Regions from separate parts of the Halomonas sp. DP5N14-9 genome, predicted to be linked through region 2. Evidence: predicted binding sites of a transcription regulator. Region 2 holds the regulator's gene; the other holds the start of a gene.
What was found. Region 2 encodes PhoB, which activates phosphate uptake and scavenging genes when phosphate is short. Its sites were predicted from a motif close to TGTCATANNNNTGTCANA; they were not measured.
Positions count from the first base shown of each region.

Region 1: the regulator PhoB is predicted to act here: its motif matches at 1,812-1,829, upstream of KUW00_RS03015 (DUF6482 family protein).

Region 1 is NZ_JAHVHR010000002.1:319,373-323,582, reverse strand. It holds gene dnaB (replicative DNA helicase) at 1-1,240, shown strand, start outside; gene KUW00_RS03020 (hypothetical protein) at 1,319-1,612, shown strand; gene KUW00_RS03015 (DUF6482 family protein) at 2,008-2,310, shown strand; gene KUW00_RS03010 (thiol-disulfide oxidoreductase DCC family protein) at 2,452-2,832, opposite strand; gene KUW00_RS03005 (cryptochrome/photolyase family protein) at 2,829-4,210, opposite strand, start outside.
Region 2 is NZ_JAHVHR010000001.1:74,434-78,643, reverse strand. It holds gene phoR (phosphate regulon sensor histidine kinase PhoR) at 142-1,470, opposite strand; gene phoB (phosphate regulon transcriptional regulator PhoB) at 1,531-2,220, opposite strand; gene ubiA (4-hydroxybenzoate octaprenyltransferase) at 2,335-3,228, opposite strand; gene KUW00_RS00375 (chorismate--pyruvate lyase family protein) at 3,492-4,130, opposite strand.

The sequences.
Region 1 (4,210 bases), on a different contig from region 2:
CTATCGCTACGAGCATCGCCTGGTGTTCAACGCCATGGTGGCGCTGGCCGAGTCGAGCCGTCCGCTGGACGTGGTGACCCTGTCCGAGGCCCTGGAGGGGCGCGACCAGCTCGACACCGTGGGCGGGCTCGCCTACCTGGCGGAGCTGGCCCGCAACACTCCCTCGGCCAGCAATATCCGCGCCTATGGCGACATCGTGCGCGAACGCGCCACCCTGAGAAAGCTGATCCAGGCGGCCAACCAGATCGCCGACGGCGCCTTCAGCCCCAATGGGCGTCCTGCCGATGAGCTGGTCAACGAGGCCGAGCGGCTGGTGTTCCAGATCAGCGAGGACCGCCCCAAGGCCGGCGGCCCCATCGGCATGAGCGAGCTGCTGACCAAGGCCGTCGATCGCATCGACGAGCTGTTCAACATGAAAGGCGAGATGACCGGCCTGTCGACCGGCTTTCGCGATCTCGATGACATGACCTCCGGGCTGCAGCCCTCCGACCTGGTGATCGTCGCCGGCCGCCCGTCCATGGGCAAGACCACCTTCGCCATGAACCTGGTGGAGCACGCGGTGGTGTCCAGCGACAAGCCGGTGATGGTGTTCTCCATGGAGATGCCGGCGGACTCGATCATGCTGCGCATGCTGTCGTCACTCGGGCGTATCGACCAGACCCGAGTGCGCTCCGGTCAGCTCGAGGACGAGGACTGGCCGAGGTTGACCTCGGCGGTCAACCTGCTCAAGGACAAGCAACTGTTCATCGATGACACCGCTGCGCTGTCGCCCAACGAGATGCGCTCACGGGTGCGTCGCGTGGTGCGCGAGCACGGCAACCTGGCGATGATCATGATCGACTACCTGCAGTTGATGCAGGTGCCGGGGTTCGGTGACAACCGTACCGGCGAGATTTCGGAGATCTCGCGCTCGCTCAAGGGGCTTGCCAAGGAGTTCGGCTGCCCGGTGATTGCGCTGTCGCAGCTCAACCGCTCGCTGGAGCAGCGCCCCAACAAGCGTCCGGTGATGTCGGACCTGCGTGAATCCGGGGCCATCGAGCAGGACGCCGACCTGATCGGTTTCGTCTATCGTGATGAGGTCTACAACCCGGATAATCCCGACAACAAGGGGCTCGCCGAATTCATCATCGGCAAGCAACGTAATGGTCCCATCGGGACGGTGCACATGGCCTTTATCGGCAAGTACACCCGCTTCGAGGATCTGGCGCCGGACAGCTACGGTGATACCTTCGGCGAATAAACGTGCTTGAGCCTGACCGACGGGCTCGTATAATGCCGCCCCTTGCGATTTCGACAGACACAGTGAAGGAGACCTGACATGGCAGGCGGATTTCGACGCGGCAATCGCCGTCGCGCGCCCAAGCTGGAAGCCCGTGGCGAATTGACCTCGGTGGAACGGGAAGGCCCGTTCAAGGAATGGCTCGGCATGCCCGATCTGTATCGCTATCACCTGGTAGTGGACGGCGTGGACTACAGCTACCAGACAGAAGACTCCGAGCTGCCGGTGCAGATCGGCGACAAGGTGGTGTTTCGCTACAAGGAGACCAAGGCCGGCAATTGGGTCGACCGCAACTCCCTCGGCAAGGCCATCGATCCCTCCGACTACCAGTAGTCTCACCGCCGGATCCGTCGCCCGCGAGCATTCGTGTCGCGGGCCTTCGTTTTCCCTCCTTCAAGCTCTCCACTTCCTCCCGCAAAGGCGCTGCCTGCCGCTGAAGACCCCCTTTCTCCGCCGCGATCATGGAGGTCGTTTAACCCGCTGTGCGCGCGAAACGGCCAATATGTATCCAGATCAGAGAAATTCTTCACACCGTCACGGGAATGTCACCCGAAGGGCCCAGGCTGTGCCATGATCAGAGAGTCACATGCGCGGCACAGGGAAATGAAACGAGCGTCATGGTCTGCCGAAATATCATCGGCACGCTCGTCGCCGTAGTGTCGTCACATAAGGAGGGCGGGGGCCACAGGACCCCCGTCGCGACAGGATGAAAAGAGGCGAAAGATACGATGGAAATTAATGATCTCAAGGCCTTTGTCGGCCGCCACGACAACTTCGAGATTCGCGTGATCGGCCATGCCGGCAGCCGTTTTTACCAGGTCGAACTGGAAGACGTGGAAGGTGCCCGCAAGATGCTCTGCCGCCGCGGCAAGCCGGTGTTGTTCCGCTCGCTGGACGACGTCTACCTGGAGCTCAAGCGTGCCGGTATCCACCGCGCCTACCTGGTCCAGCACGTGGCCCACGACGAGGTGATCGGTCGCGAGGCCCACTATGCCGAACCGCTGGCCTCACGTATGCCCCTGGTGTTTTGAGTGACATCGTTCCACACCACCCTGGTGCTGGAACCCTCTCGACGGCAGTCTCGCCGTCTCTGCCTTGCCACTGATGTACCCACGTTCACCGAACAAGTCCCTGGCGCAAGCTGCCAGGGCCCTTGGCGGTGTCGACCTGCCTTATCGCTTCCTTTGAGTCCCTGTTAGCCAGGGGCGCAGTCGGGCGAAGCCCAGATAGCCGATGTCCAGCAGTCCACGCAAACCGGGTACGCTGCTTAGCTGCACCCAACGGCGATGACCCAGCGTCGCGTACAATGCGCGAGTGGCATCCATGCCGATGAACCAGCGACCTGTGGCGTCGCGCAGGTGCAGCTTGCCCAGCATGTCATCGAAGCGCTGGCCCCAGGCCTCGGCGCAAAAATCGTCGTCGCGGACATCGATAAAGTGGATCAGCCGGCTGCGCGGATGCCGCCTCAGCCAGGCGATCTCCTTGCGGCATAGTGGGCACTGACCATCATGAAACAGCGCAAGCGGTGTGGCGAGTGTCTCGAACCGATTCATGGATTCGCTCCCTGAGGTCGATAGCCGTCGCGGTGGGGACCCTGACCGTAGCTCGGTTCGCATGCCAGGTTGTCGAGAAAGGACGTGGCCTGGCGGCGCATGGCGCTGCGCTTGTCATCGCTCATGCGGCGCAGCGAGCCATAGATCAGCTTCATGCGAGGATTGCTCGCCAGGGTGTCGGCGTGACGTTCGAGAAAGTCCCAGTAGAGGCTGTTGAAGGGACAGGCGTCTTCGCCCAGGGTCTTTTTCACGTCATAGCGACAGTGGCGGCAATGGTCAGACATCCGATCGATGTACTTGCCTGACGCACAGTAGGGCTTCGAGCCCATCAGTCCACCGTCGGCGTGCAACACCATGCCAAGCGTATTGGGCAATTCGACCCATTCGCAGGCGTCGGCGTAGACCGCCAGGTACCAGTCGCACAGGGCCTCGGGGCTGACGTCGCACAGCAGAGCAAAGTTGCCGGTCACCATCAGACGCTGGATATGGTGCGCGTAGGCGTTGTCCCGGGTCATGCCGATCGCGCGGGATAGACAGCGCATGCCGGTGTCACCGCTCCAGTAGAAGTGGGGCAGACCCCTGCGGGCCTGCAAGGCGTTATAGCCCTTGTAGTCCGGCATACGGGTCCAGTAGATGCCCCTGACGTACTCTCGCCAGCCGAGGATCTGGCGGATAAAACCTTCCACCGCATTGATCGGTGCATGCCCCTCGAGATAAGCGGTTTCGGCGGCCTCGCAGACCTCTCTCGGGCTGAGCAGGCCAAGGTTCATGGGAGCGGACAGGCGCGAGTGGAAGAGAAAGGGATCGCTGTCGCTGATGGCGTCCTGGACGTCACCGAAGCTCGGCAGCAGGTGATCGATGAAGTGTCTGAGATCGACCAGCGCCTGGCGTCGGGTGACCGGCCAGTGGAAGCCATCCAGACGACCGAAGTGTTCATCGAAGTGTTCCTCCACCAGTGTCAGCACCTCACGGGTCAAGTCGTCGACGGTGTGGCGGGGAGGCTTGGGCAGCGTGTAGTGCTGGGGCAGGGGCCGTCGGTTGTCCTTGTCGAAGTTCCACTGGCCGCCCATGGGTTCATCGCCCTCCATCAGCAGGCCGGTGCGGCGACGCATCAGTCGATAGAAGCCCTCCATGCGAGGCTGCCGGCGATGGGACAACCAGTCGCCGAATTCACCAGGCGTGCAGTAGAAGCGGTCGTCCTCGACCCATTGCCAGGGTATCCCGCCCTGGCGGCGCTCCATGGCATCCAGCAGCCGCCATTCGCCGGGCCTTGTGGTGACAATCCGCGAACAGTCGTAGGCTTGCGCGAGGCGTTCCGCCTCCGCCAGCAGGCCATGGGCGTTGTCCGGATCATCGAGGGCGCTGTAGTGGACGCGAT
Region 2 (4,210 bases):
AGGCGCTGTCCGAAAAGTCGACGAGCGAAGGTTAGACAAGGCAAAAATCGGTGAGAAAGCGCAGTTTACGGGGTGTAAATGAGCATTTTGATCCGATTTTTAACGCCGTATTACCGAGCGCAGGCACTTTTCAGACAAGCCCTAGTGCACAGCGCCGGCGCGGCCGAGCGCCACCGGGTCGGCCGCTGCCAGCCGGCTCGAGGGAAAGATGCAGCGGAAGGTTGCGCCCTCGCCGAGTCGGGAGTCGATATCCAGGCGTGCCTCGTGGCGCAGCAGCACATGCTTGACGATGGCAAGCCCCAGGCCGGTACCACCGGTGGCGGTGCTGCGGCCCTTGTCGACCCGGTAGAAGCGTTCGGTAAGGCGTGGCAGGTGCCTCGGATCGATGCCTTCGCCGTCGTCTTCCACCTCGAGGCAGGCGCCTTCGCCGTAGGCACGCCAGCGTAGCGTGATATGGGCGCCGTCACCGGCGTAGCGCACCGCATTGAAGGCCAGGTTGGAGACCGCGCTGTGCATCTCCTTCTCGCTGCCGGTGAGACTGCGCGATTCTTCGACGACGACCTCGATCTGCTGGCGGCCGCCTGACAATGCCTCGGCGTCGCGCTTGACCGCCTGCAGCAGGGTGGTGGGGTCGAGGCGAACGTGGTCGCTGCCGCCCTGGTCGTTCTCGAGTCGTGACAGCAGCAGCAGGTCGTTGACCAGATTCTGCATGCGGCGCGTCTGGCTCTGCATCTGGGCGACCCCCTTGCCCAGGCGTTCCGGCAGCATGCCGGCCATGTCGCTGTAGGTCTCCAGGTAGCCGGTCAGCACGGTCAACGGCGTGCGCAGCTCGTGGGAGACGTTGGCGACGAAGTCGCGGCGCATCTGTTCCAGGCGATGCAGACGGGTGATATCGCGGGCCATGACCAGGCGTTCATCGTCACCGTACAGGGTGATCTGGAACTGCAGGATCATGTTCTCGTCGATGGGGGAGGGCAGGCTCAGCGGTTCGCGGTAGTCACGGGCATTGAAGTAGCCGACGAAGCGCGGGTCGCGCAGCAGGTTGGTGATGTGCTGGCCGCGGTCCAGCGCCGGCTTCAGGCCGAGCATGCGCTCGGCAGAGCTGTTCCACCACTCCAGGTCGCCGTGGCGATCGAGCATCACCACGCTGTCGCGCATCGCCTCGGACGATTCCTGGATACGCTGCAGGGTCGAGCGCAGGCGGCGCTGGGTGATCCGCTGGCCTTTCTGGTAGCGATAGAGGCGATCGAACAGCTCGCCCCACAGGCCACTGGCGGTGGGAGGTTCCTGCTGGGGGCGGTGGGTCAGCCAGTCGTGCATCGCGTGCAGGTTGCGCAGGTGATAGCTGAGCCCAAGCGCCAGGCCCAGGCCGATGCCTACGCTGGACAGCGAGAAGGGCCAGCCCAGCAAGGCGCCGAGACCCACCAGCACGGCCAGGCGCCAGACTTCTCGTCTCCACAGACGACCCACGTCAGTTCTCGGCTCCGTTCACCTCATCCCTCCTGGTGCTGCGTTGCGTCGATGGCTCGCTCAGACCTTGGCCGAAAAGCGATAACCGGTACCGCGTACGGTCTGGATCAGTTGCTGATGGGGTTCCCCCAGGGCCTTGCGCAGGCGGCGGATATGCACGTCGACGGTACGTTCTTCCACGTAGACGTTGCCACCCCAGACCTGATCGAGCAACTGGCCACGGGTGTAGGCGCGCTCCTGGTGGGTCATGAAGAACTGCAGCAGGCGATATTCGGTGGGGCCCATGTCCAGTGACTTGCCGTCGACGCTGACGCGATGGCTGACCGGGTCGAGCTTGAGGCCTTCCACCTCCACCGGGTCCTCGACGCCCCGCGGAGTGGCGCGTCGCAGCACTGCCTTGAGTCTGGCTACCAGTTCTCGCGGCGAGAATGGCTTGGTGATGTAGTCGTCGGCGCCGGCTTCGAGGCCCTGGATCTTGTTGTCCTCCTCACCCTTGGCGGTGAGCAGGATGATCGGCAGCTCTGCGGTGGTTTCCTCGCGCTTGAGCCGGCGGGCCAGTTCGATGCCGCTGGTGCCCGGCATCATCCAGTCCAGCAACAGCAGGTCGGGCTGGTCATCGACGATGATGGCGTGGGCGGCCTGAGCATTGTCCGCCTCGAGCACCCGGTAGTCGGCCATTTCCAGCGCCACCGCGATCATTTCGCGGATCGGGGCTTCGTCATCGACGATCAGTACGGTCTTGGCGGTCATCCCGGGAGCCTCTTGGTCAGGGTCTTACACTCGACGGTGACAAATGACACCACGTCAATGTGACAATTAGATGACATTGTATCCATTGTCGAGCGACCGAGACGGGCATTTCCCTCACCCGAGGGAGGGATAGAGGCTCAGTCCGAGTCCGGCGAACAGCAATAGGCCCGACCAGTGGTTGTTGAGAAAGGCCTGGAAGCAACGGTCGCGGTCACGGCTCTTGATCAGCCGCTGCTGGTGGACAAAGGTCGCGCCCATGGCCAGCCAGCCGAGCCAGAAGAAGCCGCCCAGCGCCAGCAGGCTGCCGGCCCAGGCCAGCAGCCCCAGGGTAGCCAGCTGCAATAGCGCAATGATGCGGGTGTCCCAGCGGCCGAACAGCACCGCGGTGGACTTGATGCCGATCTTGAGGTCGTCGTCGCGGTCCACCATGGCGTATTCGGTGTCGTAGGCCACCGTCCACAGCACGTTGGCGGTAAACAGCAGCCAGGCGACCATCGGGACTTCGCCGAGCACCGCGCCGAAGGCCATCGGAATGGCCCAGGAGAAGGCCGCGCCCAGCACCACCTGGGGGAAGTGGGTGTAGCGCTTCATGAAGGGATAGCTGGCGGCCAGCACCGCTCCGATCAACGACAGCCACACGGTAAAGCCGTTGGTTAGCCAGACCAGCGCGAAGGCCGATCCCAGCAGACACACGAACAGCACCTTGGCCTCCCGCTCACTGATGCGGCCGGTAGCCAGCGGTCGGTTCTTGGTGCGTTTGACGTGGCCATCGAAGTGGCGATCGGCGTAGTCGTTGACCACGCAGCCCGCCGCTCGCATCAGGTAGACGCCGGCGACGAAGATCAGCAGGGTGTCACGGCCCGGAATGCCCTCGGAGGCCACCCACAGCGCCCACAGGGTCGGCCACATCAACAGCCAGGTACCGATGGGGCGGTCCAGACGCATCAGCGCCAGAAAGTCGGGAATTCGGTTCAGGTATCCAGGGGGACGCAGCAGCGAACGATCCATCGGTCTCTCTCATGCTCTGGCGCAGGTCAGGCGAAAATGAGGCGTAAGCCGGGCAAAAGTCGCTTCTCGGAGAAACATCGCCGAGAAGCCTTGGCGCAGCCTAGCGCGAGCCGACGGCCATGACCAGCAAGGCGAGCCCAGCCAGGCTCGACCGGCACGACAAGACCAGTAGGCCATCATCATTCGTACAGGGCTTCGGCGGGCTACCGTCAGCCCACGCCATGGTTGGCGCCTCGGTGTCCGAAGAGGGCGACAACAGGGAGTCAGCCGGTGGCCGAGGCGGCTAGCGACAACGCCCGGCCCATGGCCGGCATAAAGCTCTCCTGCACCAGCAGCACCCAGCCGCTGTGACGAAATACCGAGCGGCGTTGCCACAGCCCGGTATAGCCGTGGATCGGCCTCGAGTTACGGCCGATCTGAATGGCGCTGCGCTCGAGATCGGGCTGGCGAAACAGCCAGCTGCCGAGAGAGGTCTCGCCGAGGCCTTCGAAGGGAGCGTCGTGACGCTCGACGATCGGTGCCACGCTGCGCGCCACCACCCAGGGCTCCTCGTCCACGCACAGGGCGACCTCGCGCAGCCAGGCCTGCTCGTCGCTGGCCAGACCCAGCACGTGGGCCTCGTCCGGCCACGGCAGGCCCTTGGCCTCCGCCAGCAGGCGTACGCGAAAGTGCCCGGCGCCTGCCGCCTCGATCAGGCGTTCTGTCAGGGAGTCCCGCGAGGCCAGCCAGGCGTGCCAGTCAGCGGGCACCGCGATGCCACCGGAGGCCAGCGACACCCAGCCGGGGTCGACGATATCGGCCGCGTCGGCATTCGGCGAAGCGGCTGTGGCTGGCGCGGGATTACCCGGTTCGGACCCCGAGCGCTCCCCCAGGGAGCGGAATGTGGAAGGAAGCTGTGTCATGCGGCCTCGGCAGGGCTGTCGTCACCGGAGGGCGGTGCTCCGGTCGGTCGGCGCATAGTGTACCATGTGGCCCAGCACTC